Regions from separate parts of the Streptomyces sp. DSM 106670 genome, predicted to be linked through region 2. Evidence: riboswitches for the same ligand, from Rfam matches in the RefSeq annotation. Region 2 holds a riboswitch; each other region holds the start of a gene.
What was found. A riboswitch is a leader RNA that binds a small molecule or an ion and turns the genes downstream of it on or off. The one in region 2 is predicted to bind cobalamin.

Region 1 (4,911 bases), 5.4 Mb from region 2:
GGTGACGACGCCGACTGGTACCTCCTGCGGGTCCAGGACGGTCCGGGCGAGGGTGTCGACCCACACCAGGAAGATCGCCCCGGCGAGTGCGGTGACCGGCAGGAGCCGCCGGTGCCCGGAGCCGGTGAGGGCGCGGGCCGCGTGCGGCAGGACCAGGCCGACGAAGCCGATCGCCCCGGCCGCGCTGACCACGGCGGCGGTCAGCAGGGCGGTGGTGCAGAGCAGCACGATCCGGGTGCGGGCGACGTTCACGCCGAGCGCTGCGGCGGCGTCCTGCCCGAAGGCGAAGGCGTCGAGCGTACGGGCGTGGGCCAGGCAGACCACCAGGCAGACGGCGAGCACGGCGGAGCAGAGGACGACCTCGCTCCAGCCGACGCCACTGAGCGAGCCGAGGAGCCAGAACAGCACCCCGCGGGTCTGCTCGGCGTCGGCGGAGGTCATCACGACGAAGGAGGTGAGGGCGGAGAACAGCTGCATCGCGGCGACGCCGGAGAGGACGACCCGGTCGGTGGAGCCGCCGAGGGTGTGGCTGAGCAGCAGCACCAGGGCGAACGAGCAGATGGCCCCCACGAACGCCCCGGCCGACAGCGACACCGCTCCCCCGCCGACCCCGAGGACGACCACCACGACCGCCCCGGTCGAGGCTCCGGAGGAGACGCCGAGGACGAAGGGGTCGGCGAGCGGGTTGCGCAGCAGGGACTGCATCACCGTGCCGCACACCGCGAGCCCCGCGCCGCACACGGCGGCGAGGAGGGTGCGGGGCATGCGGAGGTTCCAGATGATGCCGTCCCGGATCGGGCTGAGGTCACTGGCGCCGAACCCGAGGTGCGCGGCGACGGCGGACCAGACGTCGGGCACGGAGATCCGGGCGGGCCCGATGGTGACGGCGACCGCGACGGAGGCCAGGAGGAGGAGCAGGCCGCCGACCCACAGCAGCACGGTGAGCGGCACGCCGCCCCGGCCGGGACCGTCCGGGCGGGCGGTGCCAGGTGGCGCGTCGGCCGCCTTCACGGCCGTACGGCTATCGGTGCTCACCCCGTGAGCCCGAAGTCGCGCAGTCCGGCCGCGACGCGCTCCAGGCCCTCGACGGTCCGGATGGTGGGGTTCATGGCCTGGCCGCTGAGCAGCACGTAACGGCGGTTCTTGACGGCGTCCATCGTCTTGGTGACCGGGTTGGACTCCAGGAACTCGATCTTCTTCTCGGCGCTCTCGGCGGTCTGCGTCGTACGGCTCAGATCGCCGATGACCAGGACGTCGGGGTTGCGGTCGGCGACGGTCTCCCAGCTGATCTGGGGCCATTCGTCGTGGGTGTCGTCGAAGACGTTCTTCGCGCCGAGTTCCTTGGTGATGACGCCGGGGGCGCCGCAACAGCCCGCGAGGTAGGGGGCCTTGGAGTCGGAGAACCAGTAGAGGAGGGAGGCGTCGGAGGCGTCGACGCCCTCGGTGGCCTTGTCGACGCGGGCCCGGAGCTTCTTCACCAGGGCGTCACCACGCTCGGGGACGCCGAACACCTGGGCCAGTTCGCGGACTTCCGTGTAGACGCTGTCCATCGTCAGCGGTGCGGTACGGGCTCCGTCGCCGCTGCCGCTGTTGTCCTTGCCGACGCAGTCGGCGGGTGAGATGTAGGTCGGGACGCCGAGCTTCTCGAACTGTTCGCGGGGCGCGACGCCGCCCTTGGCGAGGGTCGAGGCGAAGGAGGCGCTGAGGAAGTCGGGTTCCTTGTCGAGGACCTTCTCCGAGGAGGGCCGGTTCTCCGATATGCGCTCGACGCCGGCGTTGGCCTTCTCCAGGCCCTTCATCACCGGGTCGCTCCAGGTGGCGGTGCCCGCGAGCCGGTCGGCGAGGCCGAGCGAGAGCAGGATCTCGGTCGACCCCTGGTCGACGGAGACGGCCCGCTGGGGCGGGGCCTTCACGGTGACGGTGCGCCCGCAGTTCTGGAGGGTGAGCGGGAAGCCCTCGGTCTTCTTCCCGTCGGCGGCCCCGGTGCTTTCGCCCCCGCCGCAGGCGGTCAGCAGGAGGAGTCCCGCCGCGAGCAGGGCGGCGGTACGTATCGGGGCGGGGGTGGCCGTGGACAGCACGAAGGACCTCTGTGTCTCTGGGCCCAGCCGCGGAGCCCGTCGTACGGTTCCCGTGCCCCGGTGCGGGCGCGGGTGCCAGCAGGTCTTCGGACTCGGGTTCGTCCGGGCGGGACGCCTTCCCGGAGCAGGTGGGTGCTCCAGTGGCCGTGGCCCCGCCCGTCCCCCTCACCGCTGCGCGTCAGTTCCGGTTTCGCACCGGATTCCCTGACCCCGTCGCTGGGGTTCGACTGGCCCCGGCAAGCTATCACGCGGCTTCCCGCAGATCAGGCGCGGTGCGGCGGGCCGCTGGGCGCGGGGCCGGTGCGGCGCGGGATCGGCCCGCCGCACCGGCCCGGGCGGACTTAGGGCGTGTCCGGCGCCTGGAGGGCGATCACCGCGTTCTGGCCGCCGAAGCCGAAGGAGTGGCTGACGGCCCGCCGTACCGGCACCTCGCGCGGGGTCTTGGTGACGCAGTCGATGTCGAACCCGGGCGCGGGGGCGTCCAGGTTCGCGATCGGCGGGATCATCCCGTGCTGGAGCGTGAGGATCGTCAGGCCCGCCTCGATGGCGCCGGCCGCGCCCATGCAGTGGCCCAGTACGCCCTTGGGGGCGGTGACGGGCGGCCGGTGCGGATAGGCCCGGCCGATGAGGGCGGCTTCGGTGGCGTCGTTGAGGGGGGTCGACGTCCCGTGCGCGTTGACGTGGTCGACGTCCTCGGGCCGCCAGCCCGCGTCGCGCAGCGCGCCGTCGACGGCCGCCCGCGCCACGTCCCCGGAGGGGTGGGGGCTGGTGGGGTGGTGGGCGTCGGTGGTGGCGCCGGTGCCCGCGATCAGCGCCCGGGGGGAGGCGCCTCTGGCCCGGGCGTCCTCGGCCCGCTCCAGGACCATGACGGCCGCGCCCTCGCCCATGACGATTCCGGCCCGGTCGGCGGCGAAGGGCCGGCAGAGGCGGGCGGGGTCGCCGTCCCGCGGTGCCGCCGCGCCGGAGCGGGCGAAGCCGGTCATCGCGACCGGGAACACGATGGACTCGGTGGCCCCGGCGATGGCGATGTCGCAGTGGCCCAGCGTCAGCATGTCCCGGGCCACGGACAGGGCGGTCACCCCGGACGAGCAGGCCGTGCACGGGGCGAGGCTGGGTCCGGTGGCCTTCATCCGGATGGCGATCTCGGCCGCGGGCATGTTCGGGATGGTCAGCAGGATGCCCGAGGGTGAGGTGGCCTCGGGGCCGCGTCGCTCCAGGGCGACGGCCTGTTCGGTGAGTCCGGCGGATCCTCCGCTGCTGGTGCCGACCACGACGGCGACCCGGGCGCCGTCCCACCGCTCGGGGTCGAGCCCGGCGTCGGCGACCGCCTCCCGGGCGGCCAGGACGGCGAACTTGACGTACCGGCCCATCCGGAACGCGGTCCGGCCGCCGACCGCGTCGTCGAGGTCGATGCCGGAGACGGTGCAGGCGAAGTCGACGGCGCAGCCGTGCAGTTCGGGGACGGTGCGGGCGGGCGACTCCCCGGCGCAGACTCCGTCCCAGGTGGTGTCGGTGGTGTGGCCGACCGGGGTGATCATGCCCAGCCCCGTGACGGCGATGACGGGTCGCTTCATCGGGTGTTGCTCACCGGCACCGTGGCATCGGCCGCCGCGCTGCCGACGGCCGCGTCGATGTACGCGGAGATGTCGGCCAGCGTGGCGTCCTTGTACAGCTTCTCCGAGTCCGCGTCGACGCCCAGCGTCTCCTTGATGATGACGGCGAACTCGGCGACCGCGAGCGAGTCCATCTCCAGGCTGTCCATGGTGGACTCCGGCAGGATCTCGGCGGCGGGCACCTTGAAGGTCCCGGTGAGTACCTCGGTGATCTTGGGGTGGATGGTCTTCATGGCGATTCCTCTCATCGGCGTTTCACCGGCATCTGGCCGGCTCGGGTCTTCCCGTACGGCGGGTGGCCGAACGCAGCGACCCACCGCCCCAAATAACTGGATGACGATCTTCCGGTTACGCCTTGGGGCGAACCGATTCGTCTACGCTCACCTGCGGCTTCTCGAACCATCGGGAGAGGATCGAGGTGGTTCCCCAGTACGCCAGCAGGACCCCGCGGGTGCCGAGCGCGGCCACCTTCTCGCGCAGCGGGCGCCTCCTGCTGCCGCAGTTGGGCCGCTTGAATTCCGCCGCGCGGCCCCGGATTCCCGCCCTGCGGCCCCGGTGCCAGGGCCCCTCGGGGTCGTCGTAGACGTCCGCGTAACCGGGTCCGGCGATCGGCCAGTCCGACATCAGGCGCTCGGGAAGGGCGAAGGACCCGACCAGGGCGGGGGTGTGCGCGGCCACCGCGGCGATCGCCCGCTCCACCACGTCGGGCAGAAAGGTGACCTGATCGGCGGTCAGCCGTCCGGAGGCGAGCAGGTCACCGCTGTTGCGGGCGATCCACTGGAGTGCGAAGAGCCTGCGCAGCTCGGTCAGCCGCTCGCGCGCCTCACCCTCGGGCAGTGCGGCGACGGCTTCGGCGTACGCTTCGTCCGCCTGCCGGTAGGCGTACGCCTCGACGCCGCGCAGCGCGGCCGGGGAGGCGGCGTTCCAGCGGCCGAGCGGGTCGCCGGGCGGGGCGGCGCTCATCCGCTCCCGGGCCCGGGCGAACCAGAGGTTCTCCAGGGCCGCGACGAGCCGGCCGAGGAAGGCGGGGTCGTCGAGCTCGCCGGGGCCGTCCTCGGCGTCCGCCTCCCCGGCGGTGGCGCTGAACAGCATCTCGGCGGCGGCCTTGGCGTGCACGGCGAGGTTGTCGCCCTCGGCGGTGATCGCGCCCTCGATGCCGGTGAACAGTTCGGTCATGCCGTTGTTCTCCAGGAGCCCCTGGGCGCCGCACCGTTCACGGC
Region 2 (4,911 bases):
CCTCGGGGATCCAGGCGAAGCCCTGCACGGAGCCGCTGGCCTCGCGCAGCGCCTCACGGGTGCGGGCGTCCCACACGCCGAGCTTCTTCAGCTCGTCCACCAGGTAGGCGTTCACCTGGAGGAACTCACCGCTGAGCGTCTCGCGCTTGAACAGGTTGGAGACCTGCGGCTCGATGCACTCGTACACCCCGGCGATCGAGGCGATCGTGGCGGTCGGCGCGATGGCCAGCAGCAGCGAGTTGCGCATGCCGGTCTTCGCGACCCGGGCGCGCAGGGCGTCCCAGCGCTCCGGCCAGTTCAGCTCGGTGTCGTAGTGGTCGGGGTGCAGCACACCGCGCGCGGCACGCGTCTCGGACCACGCGGGCAGCGGGCCCGAGCGCTCGGCGAGGTCGCAGGACGCCTCGTACGCGGCGAGCATGATGCGCTCGGAGATCTTCGTGGAGAGCGCGCGCGCCTCGGGCGAGTCGAACGGCAGACGCAGCTGGAAGAAGACGTCCTGGAGGCCCATCGCACCCAGGCCGACCGGCCGCCAGCGGGAGTTGGAGCGCCCGGCCTGCTCGGTCGGGTAGAAGTTGATGTCGACGACCCGGTCCAGGAAGGTCACGGCCGTACGCACGGTGGCGTCCAGACGCTCCCAGTCGATCGAGCCGTTCGCCACGAAGGCGCCCAGGTTGACCGAGCCCAGGTTGCAGACGGCCGTCTCGCCGTCGTCGGTGACCTCCAGGATCTCCGTGCACAGGTTCGAGGAGTGCACGACCCGGCCCGGCTCGGCGGTCTGGTTCGCGGTCCGGTTGGAGGCGTCCTTGAACGTCATCCAGCCCTGACCGGTCTGCGCGAGGGTCCGCATCATCCGGCCGTACAGCTCACGCGCCGGAATCGTCCTGCGGGCCAGGCCCTTGGCCTCGGCCGCGCGGTAGGCCGCGTCGAACGCGTCGCCCCACAGGTCGACCAGCTCGGGCACGTCCGCCGGGGAGAACAGCGACCACTCGGTGTCCGCGTCGACCCGGCGCATGAACTCGTCCGGGATCCAGTGCGCCAGGTTCAGGTTGTGCGTACGCCGCTGGTCCTCACCGGTGTTGTCGCGGAGCTCCAGGAACTCCTCGATGTCCGCGTGCCAGGTCTCCAGGTAGACCGCCGCCGCGCCCTTGCGCCGGCCACCCTGGTTCACCGCCGCGACGGAGGCGTCCAGCGTCTTGAGGAACGGCACGATGCCGTTGGAGTGCCCGTTTGTGCCCCGGATCAGCGAACCCCGGGCACGGATGCGGGAGTACGACAGACCGATGCCGCCCGCGTGCTTGGAGAGCCGCGCCACCTGGTGGTAGCGGTCGTAGATCGAGTCCAGCTCGTCCTTCGGCGAGTCCAGCAGATAGCAGGAGGACATCTGCGGGTGCCGGGTACCGGAGTTGAAGAGGGTGGGGGAGGAGGGGAGGTAGTCCAGCTTGCTCATCAGCCCGTAGAGCGCGGCGACCTCGTCCAGCGCCCGCACCGACTCGTCCTCGGCGAGGCCCGCGGCCACGCGCAGCATGAAGTGCTGCGGGGTCTCGATGACCTCGCGGGTGAGCGGGTGGCGCAGGAGGTAACGGCTGTGCAGCGTCCGCAGACCGAAGTAGCCGAAGCGGTCGTCGGCGCCGTCCGCCAGGGCCTGCTCGACGAGCTGGTCGAGCGCGGCCGCGTGCAGCGCCACGAACGCGGCGGTGCGGTCGGCGATCAGGCCCTCGCGGTGCCCGACGGCGACCGAGGCGGAGAAGGACGTCGCGCCCTGCCCCGCGGCCTCGTCCGCGATTGTGCGGGTCAGCAGCCGGGCGGCGAGCCGGGAGTACGCCGGGTCCTCGGAGATCAGCCCCGCGGCGGCCTCGGTGGCCAGCGAGCGCAACTCGGCCTCGTCGGAACGGGCGTTGCGCCCGCGCAGCGCGGCGGCGGCGACCCGGCCGGGGTCGGTGTCGGGCAGATCGACGGTGAGGTCGGTCAGGGTCCGCAGCAAAGCGGTCCCGGGTCCGTCGTTCGGGGCGTTACCGGCCGTGGTGGACTCGGCGGATTCGGTGGCTGAAACCGGATCGGCGGGCGCGATGGTCACTGGGCTTTCCCTCGCTCGGCAGGGGGCCGGCAGCAGGCGGGGGAGCCGGGCAGCGCGAAGCCCGGGGCAGGGCAGCACAGCTGACGGCGTCCACCGGCCTATCCGCGAGGCCCGGACGTCTGGCATCCGGTTCGGTCGATCCGGACGCGCTGTCGGCAGGTCATCGGACTTCAGGTGTGCAAAAACACACTGATCACACCGTTGCGGGACAGTTCCGGATTCGCACCGGATTCCCCTGCGACGACAGCGAGGTCGAGCATACATGTGGGGGCCGCCAGATGCTGCGGCCCCCACATGTTGTGTCGCGTCGATTTAATACGCCCCTCAGGACGCCGCCTCCAGCCACAGCCGGAAGGTCATGAGCCGCAGGCCCGGCACCGGCTCCCAGTCCCGTTCAGGGGTCCGCAGAAAGCCGAGCCGACGGTAGATCCTATGGGCCGCGAGCATGCCCGGCTGCGTCGACAGCACCAGTGCCCGGACATCTTCCGCCGACCGGGCCCGCTTGACGCACGCCCGCACGAGAGCCTCTCCCACGCCCCGTCCGCGCCCCGCGCGGGCCACGGCCAGCATCCGGAATTCGGCCTCGTCCGGACCGGCGATGTCGCGCCACGGAGTGCCGGGAGCGGCATAGGTCACACCGCCGAGCACCGTCCCGTCCGCGTCGAGCGCGACCAGCACCTCCGCCTCGGCCGCCCGTTGTTCCACCGCCCGCAGCTTGAGCAGATACGGGTCCTGCGGGCCGTCCAGCAGATCGTCGCCGAGATACGCCTCGGCGATGATCCCGCCGAGCACGGCGAACTCGGCGGGCTCCGCCACCCTGATCGTCAGATCCATCAGCCACTCGCTCCCACATCGTTGTTCGGCGCGCCGTCGCCCACCGGTGGCAGATCGCCGCGCTCGACCGGCTGCCGCCCGGCGGCCTCCCCGGCCGGCGGCAGCACCCGGTCCAGTTCCCGGTCGTCGGCGCGGTGGGCGGCCCGCGCCGCCGAACGCAGCGTCGTCCGGTCCACCTTGTCGCGCGGCCCGCTCACCGTGACCACGAGTTCGCCCTGCTCCCAGGCGTACGCATGGCCCGACTCGGTGGCCCGGTACCACTGTTCGCCGTCCCGCTCGCACGTCACCAGGGGCTCCTGACCGCTCGCGGCCGCGGAGCCCTCCGTACAGTCGGCCTCGGCGTGCGGGCGGCGCTCCACCGACAGCTGGAGCGTTCCGCCGTCCGGCGCGGTGTAGGAGCTGCTGAACCCGTCGTCACCGAGCACCCCGACCGACTGGCGCGCCAGGGCGTAGCCCGCGGCCTCGGTCACCCACACATGCTCCGCGACGAGCTGCGCGGCGCTCGCCCGCGCCTCCAGCTCCGCCCGGTCCGGTGCCGGACCGTCCGAGGAACTCCGGCCCGCCGCCATCGTGTCGGGCGCGGGCTCGGTGCCGCAGCCCGTCGCCGCCAGGGCCAGTGCCAGCGTCAGCGGCAGGGTCAGGAGGAGGGGCCGGAGCCGGGGCGACCGGGAACGCGATGTCATGGGCACATCTTTTCGTACGGTGAGGGGTCCGTGCACCGGGAAATCGAACGGTGGACGGACACCGGAACGGCCGCCGGGCCGCCGCCCGCTCCATCGGGGGAGGGGCGACGGCCCGGGATCCAGGACCCGCTGACCGGCCGACGGTGCTCAGCAGCAGCGGAAGCCCTCGCGCGGATCGGCCTCGCGGGCGTCCGTGCGGCTGCGCTCGAACGCGCGGCGGGTCATCACCGGCGCGTCCGGATCGTGCGTCCTCGCGTGCGCCACATAGCGGTCGTACGTGGACTCACCGGTCAGCTCACGGACGTACCAGCGGATCCGTCCCGCCACCCGCCGGACGTCCGCGACGGTCATGTCGGACTCCCCGTTCCCGCGGCCTCCTTGCGGATGCCGCCCTCGGGGCCGACGCCGGCGGCGGCCAGTTCGGCCTTCTCCTCCGGGGTCGCGATGAGCGAGGCCGGGGCGACGAGCCTGGACTCGACGTACGGCGTCTCGTGGAGCTTGACGCTCTCCGGGTCGCGGATGGCCTTGTAGCAGACCCGCCCGGCGTCCACGAGCACCACGATGATGAGGAGCGCGAAGAGCGCGCTCAGCACCCCGTCGACGGTGGAGTTGGTGACGACGGTCCGCATGTCGTCCATGTTCTTCGCGGGGGCCAGCACCTCGCCCGCGTCGATACCCGCCTGGTACTTGTCGCGCTGGGCGAAGAAGCCGACCTTCACGTCCTCGGAGAAGATCTTCTGCCAGCTCGCGGTGAGGGTGACCGCCACGTCCCAGGCGAGCGGGACCGCGGTGACCCACGCCCACTTCAGCCGGCCGGACTTGACGAGCAGCGTGGTGCAGACGGCCAGCGCGACGGCGGCCAGCAGCTGGTTGGCGATGCCGAAGAGCGGGAAGAGCTGGTTGATGCCGCCCAGCGGGTCGTGCACACCGACCCAGAGGAAGTAGCCCCAGCCGCCGACCACGACGGCGCTGGCGAACCAGACGCCCGGCTTCCAGCTGACCTCGCGGAACGGCTTGTAGGCGTTGCCCAGCATGTCCTGGAGCATGAAGCGCCCGACCCGGGTGCCGGCGTCCACGGTGGTCAGGATGAAGAGCGCCTCGAACATGATGGCGAAGTGGTACCAGAACGCCTTCATCGCGGTCCCGCCGACCACCGCGGAGAAGATCTCCGACATGCCGAGCGCGAACGTGGGCGCGCCACCGGTCCGGGAGAGCAGGCTCGCCTCCTCGACGTCCTTGGCGGCCTGGGCCAGGGCGTCGGGGGTGATGGTGAAGCCGAAGTTGGCCACGGCCTGGGAGGCGGACTGGACGCTGTCGCCG
Region 3 (4,911 bases), 2.0 Mb from region 2:
AAGGAGGAGTCGCTCGCCGTCGCCCACGAGTCCGGCATCGTCTGCAACGACGAGTACCTCCTCCACCCGGACCCCTATCCGACCCGGGACGACTGGTGCCGTGCCCGGGTCGCCGCGACCGAACGCCGGCTCGCGGAGCACGACTCCGAGATACCCCTCGTCCTGGCCGGGCACTGGCCGCTGGTGCGGGAACCCACGTCGGTGATGTGGTACCCGGAGTTCGCGCAGTGGTGCGGCACCGAACTGACCGCCGACTGGCACCGCCGCTTCAACGTCACCGCCGTCGTCTACGGACACCTCCACATCCCCCGGACGACCTGGTACGACGGGGTGCGCTTCGAGGAGGTCTCCATCGGCTACCCCAGGGAGTGGCGCGAGAGGGGACACCCGCGCGGTCTGCTGCGGCAGATCCTCCCGTACGAGGGCGACCCCGCCCCACCGGCCCGGACCGGCGCCGAACCGTCCGCACGACCGCACACCCCCGGAGGCGCCTCGTGATCGAGCTGCTGCTCCCCGCCGACGTCTCCTGTGCGGCGACCCGCGCGGAGAGCGTCCCGGACGGAACCCTCTTCCCGGAGGAGGAGGCGCTGATCGCCAAGAGCGTGGCCAAACGCCGGAACGACTTCGCGACGGCCCGCGCCTGCGCCCGGCGGGCCATGGCCGGACTCGGCCTGCCGCCGGTGGCCGTGCTCCACGGGCACCGGGGACGACCGCTGTGGCCCGAGGGAATCGTCGGCAGCCTCACCCACTGCGACGGGTACCGGGCCGCCGCGCTGGCCCGTGCGAAGGACGTGCTGTCGCTGGGCATCGACGCGGAACCGCACGCCCCGCTCCCCAGCGGCGTACGGGAGTTGGTGACGCTGCCCGCCGAACGCGAGCGGATCGGCCCGCCCGCGCCGGAGGGCTCGGACGAAGACGGCACGGGCGAAATCCACTGGGACCGGGTCCTGTTCAGCGCCAAGGAGAGCGTCTTCAAGACCTGGTATCCGGTCACGGGCCTCGAACTCGATTTCACCGAGGCCGACCTGACGTTCCATCGGACCGATGAACCGGGCAGCGGTGACGGTCCTCGGGGCGGTGTGGCCGCCGAGGGTTCCTTCGCCGCCCGGCTGCTGCTCACCGACCCGGCGCTGCCGACGACGCTGCACGGGCTCTGGCGGATCGAGGACGGCATCGTCGCCACGGCCGTGCTGGTCCGGCCCGACTGGCGGGACGGCAACGCGGTCTGACGTTCGCCCGGCCGGCCGGTCTGCCGGGGCTGCGACGCGGCGTGACGCTCAGTCGACCGGGGGAGCGGTCAGGGGGCGGCCCAGTCCCACGTTCCACCGGCCCGACCGGCCGCTGAGTCCGGTCAGCGTCAGCGGGGCGACGTCCAGCCGCCAGAACGCCTCCGCCGGCAGCCGCAGACCATGGACGACCGCCGCCCGGACGACGGCGGCCTCGGCCACCGCCAGGAAGCTCGTGCCGGGTGCGTCCGGTCCGCCGAGGGAGTCCAGCCATCTGCCGGTCCTCCCGACCAGGTCGTGCAGCGACTCGCCGCCGTGCGGCGCCGCCGAGGGGTCGTCGAGCCAGGCGGCCAGCTGTGCGGGCTCGGCGGCGGCCACCTCGTCGAGACGGCGGCCGGCCCAGCGCGCCAGGTCCCAGCCGGCCAGGGCCGGTTCGGTCCGCGCCCGCGCCGCCAGGCCGAGCGCGGCGGTGGTCTCGCGGCACCGCTCGGAGGGACCGCTCAGTGCGAGCCCGGCTTCCGGCACCGCGCCGGCCGCGGCCCGCGCGCGCTCCCGGCCGGACCGGTCCAGAGGAGCGTCGCCGTCGAAGCGGGCCTCCCGCAGTGCCGCGTTCATCGCCGGTGAGATCAACATCACCCGTACTGTCATGTTCCTGCCCTCACTCCTTCACCACGGGCCCCAAAGCCCTGCGGCCCCAAGGGATCCGTGCTCCGCGGCTCCGCAGATTGGACCATGGCGGCGCCTGCGTACAGGCGGTATGGTCACGTCGACCATGACGAGGGTGTGACGGAAGTCCGGTGAGAATCCGGCACGGTCGCGCCACTGTGAACCCGCATCCGTGCGGGGAAGTCAGACCCGGCACCTTCGTCCGAGGCACCACGACAGGGACGCGTGTTCCCACAGGAGGTACTGCGATGGCACAGTCCGCCGTTCCCGCAACCGGGACATCCGCGATCACTCCGATCTCGGCGAAGGCCATTGCCCCGTGGGCGGTCTTCTTCGGCATCCTCATGCTCGTCCTGCTGTACTTCGTCGGCGCCGAACAGGGCGCCACCGCGCTCATCTCGGGCGAAGGCGTCCACGAGTGGGTCCACGACGGCCGCCACCTGCTCGGCTTCCCCTGCCACTGACGCACCTGCGGCACCTGAATCAGCAGGGAATCAGCGGACACGGGAAGCAAGAGAAACCAGGAAACCATCGTGAACTCCATATCTGTCAGAGCTCTGCTCGTGCGCGGCATGCTCGCGGGCCTGATCGCGGGCGCGCTGGCGCTCGCCGTCGCCTACTTCCTCGGTGAGTCCCAGGTGGACGCGGCCATCGCCCTCGAAGAGGCCCACAGCCACGACCACGGCGGCGGTGAGGAGCTGGTCAGCCGCACCATGCAGGCGACCGGCGGACTCGCCACCGGCGTCCTGGTCTTCGGCGTCGCCGTGGGCGGGATCGCCGCCCTCGTGTTCTGTTACGCGCTGGGCCGCATCGGCAACTTCGGCCCCCGGGCCACGGCCGCGCTGATCGCGGGCGCCGCCCTGCTCACGGTCTACGTCGTGCCGTTCCTGAAGTACCCGGCCAACCCGCCCGCCGTCGGCAACCCCGACACCATCGGCAAGCGCACCACCCTGTTCTTCCTGATGGTCGCCCTCAGCGTGCTGCTGGCCGTCGCCGCCGTCATCATCGGCAAACGGCTCGCTCCCCGCCTGGGCAACTGGAACGCCACCACCGCGGCCGTCGCCGGCTTCGTTCTGCTGATCGGCCTGGCCTACGCCTTCCTGCCCTCCTTCGACGAGGTGGGCAAGGACTTCCCGGCGACTCTGTTGTGGGAGTTCCGGCTCTCGACGCTCGCGGTCCAGGCGACGCTGTGGAGCGTCTTCGGAGTGGTCTTCGGCTACCTCACCGAACGTCTTCTGACCCCCGTGGCCCGCGCTGCGACGCCCCGCACCGCGAGTGCGGTGAACTGAGCGGATCGCACCGACGCACACGACGGAACCCGCCGGGGCCTGCCCGGCGGGTTCCGTCGTGTGCGGGCCGGGCGAATGCAGGGTAGCGATGTTTATTAGCGTTGCTACGATCGTGGGGTAGCGTCGCTACTGCGATGGTGTTAGCGTTGATCTCGTCGGGTTTCACGGGACCGCCGCGACCCCAGTCGCCAGGAGCACTGCCATGACCGAACAGTCCACATCCGTATCGACGCCGACGCCGGCATCCGCGTCCTCCGCGCAGCCCGCACGCGCTGGTGACGCCCCTCGTCGGGTGGCCGTGGTCACCGGGGGTTCCCGGGGCATCGGCCGCGAGAGCGCCGAACGGCTCGCCGCCGACGGCTTCGCGGTCGTCGTCAACTACGCGGGCAACCACACCGAGGCAGAGGCCGCCGTCGCCGCGATCACCGCCGCGGGCGGTGAGGCCTTCGCCCAGCAGGCGGACGTGGCCGACGAGGTCGCCGTCGCGGCGCTCTTCGACGCCGCCGAGGAGACGTTCGGCGGCGTCGACGTGGTGGTGCACGCGGCGGGGGTCATGGCGCTCGCGCCGCTGGCCGAGCTCGAACTCGACACGCTCGACCGGATGCACCGCACCAACATCCGGGGCACGTTCGTCGTCGACCAGCAGGCCGCGCGGCGGTTGCGCGAGGGCGGGGCCATCATCAACTTCTCCAGCTCGGTGCTGTCGCTGGCGCTGCCCGGCTACACCGCCTATGCCGCGACCAAGGGCGCCGTCGAGGCCATGACCCTGATCCTCGCCCGCGAGCTGCGCGGCCGCGACATCACCGTCAACGCCGTCGCGCCGGGGCCGACCGCCACCGCCCTGTTCCTGGACGGCAAGGACGAGGAGACCGTCGCACGGATGGCCGCCCAGCCGCCGCTGGAGCGGCTGGGTACCCCGCAGGACATAGCCGAGGTGGTCTCCTTCCTCGCCGGCCCGGCCCGCTGGGTCAACGGCCAGGTGCTGAGGGCCAACGGCGGCATCGTCTGACCGCCGCCGTGCCGCTTGATAGCGTCCGTCCGGTGAGTACGAGCACCCGCACCCGCATCCTGGAAGTGGCCGCCACACTGGTCAGGGAGTCGCCCGACGGTGATATCTCCACGCGCGCCGTGTGCGAGGCGGCGAAGGTGGGCGCTCCGGCCCTCTACCGCCACTTCGGCGACAAGGAAGGCCTGCTGTCGGCCGTCGTCGACCACGGCTTCGAGAAGTACCTGGCGACGAAGAGGGAGCGCGGCGAGACGACGGACCCGGTGGAGGACCTGCGCCGGGGGTGGGACAGCCACGTCGCCTTCGCCCTCGACAACCGCAACCTCTACCGGCTGATGAACTCGCCGGCGATGCGCACACCGCCCGCCGCGGCGCTGGAGTCCCACCGGATCCTGACCGGGGACCTCGAACGGGCCGCCGCCCGGGGCCGGATACGTGTCGCGCCCGAGCTCGCCGCCCAGATGATCATGTCGGCCAATGTGGGGGTGGCGCTGATGCTGGTGTCCCGTCCCGCGACGTTCGACGACATCGAGGTGTCCAGACGGGTGCGTGACGCGCTGCACGCGACGGTGCTCACACCGGACGTCTCGCCGGAGATGTCACCGAGCGCGTCGCCCGACGTGCCGCCGGCCGCCGAAGTGCCCACGGCGGCGGCCCGGTTGAGCGCTCTGCTGCGGAAGGAGCACGGGGCGGGCCTGAGCACCGCCGAGGCGGCGCTGATGAA
Region 4 (4,911 bases), 1.3 Mb from region 2:
CCGGTCCAGCGCGCTCTGCGCACCGCCCAACGAGCAGGCGGCGATGCCCAGTCGGCCGCCGTTCAGGCCGTTCATCGCGATACGGAAGCCGCCGCCCTCCTCGCCGAGCAGCCGGTCGGCCGGGATCCGCACCTCGTCCAGCAGGACCTGCCGGGTCGGCTGGGCGTTCCAGCCCATCTTCTTCTCGTTGACCCCGAACGACAGCCCGGGATCGTCGCGTTCGACGAGGAACGCGGAGATGCCCCGGGGCCCGTCGTCGCCGGTGCGGGCCAGCACGATGTAGATATGCGAGGCGCCTGCCCCGGAGATGAACTGCTTCGTCCCCGTCAGCACCCAGTGGCCGCCGTCGCGGACCGCGCGGGTGCGCAGCGCGGCGGCGTCGGACCCGGCGCCCGGCTCGGTCAGGCAGTAGCTGCCGAGCTGCTCCATGGTGCAGAGCGCGGGCAGATAGCGGCCGCGCTGGGCCTCGCCGCCGTACCGGTCGATCATCCAGCCGACCATGTTGTGGATGGAGAGATAGCCCGCGATGGACGGGCAGCCGGTGGCCAGGGCCTCGAAGACCAGGACCCCGTCGGAGCGGGAGAGCCCGGAGCCGCCGAGTTCGTCGCGTACGTAGACGCCGCCGAGGCCGAGTTCCGCCGCCTTGCGCAGGACGTCGACGGGGAAGTGCTTGTCCTGGTCCCAGGCGACGGCGTGCGGGGCCAGGTGTTCCTGGGCGAAGTCCAGGGTCGTCTCGACGACCGCGAGCTGGTCGTCGGTGAGGAGCGTGGTCACGGCACTCATCCCATGGTCGGAATCGTGAAGCTCGCGCCGTCCCGGATTCCCGAGGCGGGCCAGCGCGAAGTGACGGTCTTCGTACGGGTGTAGAAGCGGATGGCGTCCGGACCGTGCTGGTTCAGATCGCCGAAGCCGGACCGCTTCCAGCCGCCGAACGTGTGGTACGCGACCGGCACCGGGATCGGCACGTTGACGCCGACCATGCCGGTGTCGACGCGGCGGGTGAAGTCGCGCGCGGTGTCGCCGTCGCGGGTGAAGAGCGCCACGCCGTTGCCGTACGGGTGCTCCGAGGGCAGCCGCAGCGCCTCCTCGTAGTCGGCCGCGCGGACCACGGACACCACCGGGCCGAAGATCTCCTCCTGGTAGATCCGCATGTCCGGAGTGACCCGGTCGAAGAGCGAGGCGCCCGCGAAGAAGCCGTCCTCGTGACCCTCCAGGGTGAAGTCACGGCCGTCGACGACCAGTTCGGCGCCTTCCTCGACGCCGAGATCGACATAGCCGCGGACCCGCTCCACCGCGTCGCGGCCCACCAGCGGCCCGAAGTCGGCGTCCGGGTCGTCCGAGCGGCCGATCCGCAGCTCGGCGATCCGCTCGGTGAGCCTGGCGACCAGCGCGTCGGCGGTGGCCTCGCCCACGGGCACCGCCACCGAGATCGCCATGCACCGCTCGCCCGCCGATCCGTAACCCGCCCCGATCAGCGCGTCCACCGCCTGGTCCAGGTCGGCGTCCGGCATCACGATCATGTGGTTCTTCGCCCCGCCGAAGCACTGCGCGCGCTTGCCGTGGGCGGCGGCGGTGGCGTAGATGTGCGCGGCGATCGGGGTCGAGCCGACGAAGCCGAGCGCCTTGACGCGCGGGTCCTCCAGCAGGGTGTCGACCGTCTCCTTGCCGCCGTTGACGACGTTGAGCACCCCGGGCGGCAGCCCCGCCTCCAGGAACAGTTCGGCCAGGCGCAACGGCACCGACGGGTCCCGCTCGGAGGGCTTCAGGATGAAGGCGTTTCCGCAGGCCAGAGCGGGGGCCGCCTTCCACAGCGGAATCATCGCGGGGAAGTTGAACGGGGTGATGCCCGCGACGACGCCGAGCGGCCGGCGCAGCGAGTGGACGTCGATGCCGGACCCGGCGTTGTCGCTGAACTCGCCCTTCACCAGGTGCGGGACACCGGCGGCGAACTCCACCACGTCCAGTCCGCGCGCGATGTCGCCGTGCGCGTCCGCCACGGTCTTGCCGTGCTCGGAGGAGAGCAGCCGGGCCAGCGCGTCCTTCTCCTGCTCGACGAGCTGGAGGAAGCGCAGCAGCACCCGGGCGCGGCGCTGCGGGTTCCACTCGCCCCACTCGTGCTGGGCCTCGGCCGCGTCGGCGATGGCCGCCTCGGTCTCGGCGCGGTCGGCCAGCGGTACCCGGGCCTGGACCCGGCCGGTGTTGGGGTCGTACACATCGCCGTAGGCGCCCGAGGTGCCGGGCGTCTGCTTGCCGCCGATGAAATGGGTGAGTTCGCGGACCATGGAAAGCCTGCTCTCGTCGGTGAGATCGTCAGGTGAGATCCGGGGATGGCACGCGGCGGCTCCGGCGCACGGCGCACCGTCGGTGCGCGGGCGCGAAGGGGCCTGCCGTGGGTGGGACGCGAAGGGCGTGGGCCGTCAGGGGGCGGGAAGAACCGCTCGCCGGGACGGGCCTGCGGGGCCGGGCATGCGGACCGGTGCCATGCGTGTCTGCTCCATCCTCGTGGAAACACGGAACATCCCGCGGCCGGTATCCTGACTCCCGGATCGACGCCCGTCCTCATGCCTTCCCGACGGCGGCTTCGCCGTCAGTGGCGTGTCCTGCGAGGACGAACTCCCCGGTCACAGTGGCGGGACCGCGCCGGATTCGCACCGGCTTCCCTGACACCACGGGCCTTGAGGGCGTCCGGCTGCGCACCGGCCACCCCGCTGCCCCGAAGATATAGTTGGACGTCCTAGTAAGTCCACCCCGGCTCGCCCCTGGCATGATCGGCCGACATGAGCTACGCACCGCGCCACGTCCTCGTCATCGGCATGGGCGCCGGAGACCCCGACCATCTGACCCTCGCCGCGGTGAAGGCCATGCGCCGGGCCGACGTCTTCTTCGTGCTCGGCAAGGGCAAGGAGAAGGAGTCCCTGACCCGGCTGCGGCGGGACATCCTGGACGAACACCTCACCGGCCCCTACCGCGTCGTGGAGGCCGAGGACCCGTGGCGGGACCGCACCCAGCAGGACGGCGGGCGCTACGCCTCGGCGGTGCACGACTGGCGGCAGCGCCGCGCCGACATCTGCGAACGCCTGATCATCGAGGAGCTCGCGCCGGGGCAGTGCGGAGCCTTCCTGGTGTGGGGCGACCCCTCGCTGTACGACAGCACCCTCGCGATCCTCGACGACATCCGGGGCCGTGGCACGGTGGAATTCGGCCATGAGGTGATCCCCGGCATCAGCAGCGTCTCCGCCCTCGCCGCCCGGCACCGCGTCACCCTGAACGGGGTCGGCCGCCCCATCCACATCACCCCCGGCCGGCGGCTGGCCCAGGGCTTTCCCGGGGACGACGTCGACATCGTCGTGATGCTCGACGGCCATGAGACCTTCACCCATCTGACGGGCAGGGGGCTGTGGATCCACTGGGGCGCGTACATCGGCACCCCGGACGAGATCCTCGTCTCCGGCCCGCTCGACGAGGTGGCCGAACGGATCAGCCGGCTGCGCGCGGAGGCCCGCGAGCGGCACGGCTGGATCATGGACACCTATCTGCTGCGCCCGGCGCCGGACGCCACGGACGCCTGAGGCCACGGACGGGCGACGGGTCCACGTCGAGGCGCGGGCGGCAGCGGCCTCCGCACCTCGTCGTCGGACCGGCGGGGTGTCAGCGCCGGGTCTCGTGCGCCCGGATCACGCCGAGCCCGTGTCCCAGGCTCGGGCACTCGGCGGTCAGGTCGTCGCCCCGCACCAGATAGTTGTGCACCCGGCCGTCCGTCGGCCGCTCGATCGCGCGATACAGCGTGCCGTTCACCGTGATCGTCCAGTCGTCGCCGTCCTGGGCCCATCCGACGGTCTTCTTCATAGGGCGTTTTCCTTTCCTCTGGTCGAACGTCGCCGGGGTCCGGCGGCCGTGTAGTGGGAAGAAGAACGGCTTGTGACGCTCCGTGGTTCCGCGTTCTCTACGCCATTCGGTTACATCTGGGTCACTGCCTCCGCACAGTCGAGGTCCACGACCTGACCGGTGGTCAGGGAGCGCGTGACGAACGGCGGAACGGATGCGGAACGCCCGTGGCGCTCCCCGCCCATCGAGTAGACACTGTCTACTCGATGGTGCTAGAAGTTCTTCATGGAAGACGAAATCCCGCTGCGGGAACGACTGGTGGACATCGGCGTCGAGATGGTGGCGGCCGAGGGGATCGCGGCGCTGGGGCTGCGGGAGATCGCCCGTCGTGCCGGTGTCTCGCACGGCGCGCCGCGCCGCCACTTCCCGACCCACCGCTCGCTGCTCTCCGCCATCGCGGGGCGCGGATTCGACGCCCTGAAGGACCGGCTCGACACCTCGCTCCGGCCGGACGGCGACCCGCGCGCCCAGCTGTGCCTCCTGGTCGAGGGCTATGTCGGATTCGCCGTCGAGCAGCGCCCGATGTTCGAGCTGATGTTCCGCCACGACCTGCTGGACGGCGGCGACGAGGCCGACGGGCGGCCCAGGCTGCGCGAGAAGACCCTCCCGCTGTTCGCCTCGCTCGTCGCCCTGGTCGCCCGGCACCGGCAGGACCCCGCCCGGCCGTCGTCCGCCGGGCCCGAGCCCGCCCCGGACGTCGTGGCCGCCGCCCTCTGGGCGAACGTCCACGGCATCGCCCAACTGTGGAGCTGGGGAAGCCTCTCCCTCACCCTCGACGCCCCCTCACCGGGCGACCCGCGCGCCCGCGAGAGCCTCGCGCCGCTGATCGCCCGGACCGTCGACGCCCACCTCGGACCGGCGAAACCGTGACCGTACCCGCGCCCCCGCCCGTACCCCCGTCGACCGGCCCCGCGACCGCCCCCGCCCGGCCCCGCCTCGCCCTCGCGGGCAGTGTCGCCGGGGCGATGATCGTCGCGCTCGACGGCTCCGTCCTCTTCGTGGCCCAGCCCAGCCTTCAGCGCGACC

Region 1: another riboswitch for cobalamin. It lies ahead of ACSMXR_RS01595 (ABC transporter substrate-binding protein); the one in region 2 lies ahead of ACSMXR_RS25535 (ribonucleoside-diphosphate reductase subunit alpha).
Region 3: another riboswitch for cobalamin. It lies ahead of ACSMXR_RS34190 (CbtB domain-containing protein); the one in region 2 lies ahead of ACSMXR_RS25535 (ribonucleoside-diphosphate reductase subunit alpha).
Region 4: another riboswitch for cobalamin. It lies ahead of ACSMXR_RS31265 (CoA-acylating methylmalonate-semialdehyde dehydrogenase); the one in region 2 lies ahead of ACSMXR_RS25535 (ribonucleoside-diphosphate reductase subunit alpha).

What each region holds. Positions count from the first base shown of each region.
Region 1 covers NZ_CM147704.1:378,964-383,874, forward strand. The annotation lists gene ACSMXR_RS01590 (FecCD family ABC transporter permease) at 1-1,035, opposite strand, end outside; gene ACSMXR_RS01595 (ABC transporter substrate-binding protein) at 1,032-2,078, opposite strand; cobalamin riboswitch at 2,139-2,325, opposite strand; gene ACSMXR_RS01600 (beta-ketoacyl-[acyl-carrier-protein] synthase family protein) at 2,420-3,652, opposite strand; gene ACSMXR_RS01605 (acyl carrier protein) at 3,649-3,924, opposite strand; gene ACSMXR_RS01610 (acyl-CoA dehydrogenase family protein) at 4,040-4,911, opposite strand, start outside.
Region 2 covers NZ_CM147704.1:5,733,953-5,738,863, forward strand. The annotation lists gene ACSMXR_RS25535 (ribonucleoside-diphosphate reductase subunit alpha) at 1-2,074, opposite strand, end outside; cobalamin riboswitch at 2,212-2,365, opposite strand; gene ACSMXR_RS25540 (GNAT family N-acetyltransferase) at 2,399-2,908, opposite strand; gene ACSMXR_RS25545 (hypothetical protein) at 2,908-3,591, opposite strand; gene ACSMXR_RS25550 (YbdD/YjiX family protein) at 3,739-3,942, opposite strand; gene ACSMXR_RS25555 (carbon starvation CstA family protein) at 3,939-4,911, opposite strand, start outside.
Region 3 covers NZ_CM147704.1:7,731,289-7,736,199, forward strand. The annotation lists gene ACSMXR_RS34175 (metallophosphoesterase family protein) at 1-498, shown strand, start outside; gene ACSMXR_RS34180 (4'-phosphopantetheinyl transferase family protein) at 495-1,229, shown strand; gene ACSMXR_RS34185 (histidine phosphatase family protein) at 1,278-1,874, opposite strand; adenosylcobalamin (AdoCbl) riboswitch at 2,001-2,095, shown strand; gene ACSMXR_RS34190 (CbtB domain-containing protein) at 2,141-2,356, shown strand; gene ACSMXR_RS34195 (CbtA family protein) at 2,426-3,181, shown strand; gene ACSMXR_RS34200 (SDR family oxidoreductase) at 3,384-4,190, shown strand; gene ACSMXR_RS34205 (TetR/AcrR family transcriptional regulator) at 4,223-4,911, shown strand, end outside.
Region 4 covers NZ_CM147704.1:7,055,265-7,060,175, forward strand. The annotation lists gene ACSMXR_RS31260 (acyl-CoA dehydrogenase family protein) at 1-783, opposite strand, end outside; gene ACSMXR_RS31265 (CoA-acylating methylmalonate-semialdehyde dehydrogenase) at 780-2,282, opposite strand; cobalamin riboswitch at 2,508-2,686, opposite strand; gene cobF (precorrin-6A synthase (deacetylating)) at 2,778-3,569, shown strand; gene ACSMXR_RS31275 (hypothetical protein) at 3,649-3,846, opposite strand; gene ACSMXR_RS31280 (TetR/AcrR family transcriptional regulator) at 4,111-4,755, shown strand; gene ACSMXR_RS31285 (MFS transporter) at 4,851-4,911, shown strand, end outside.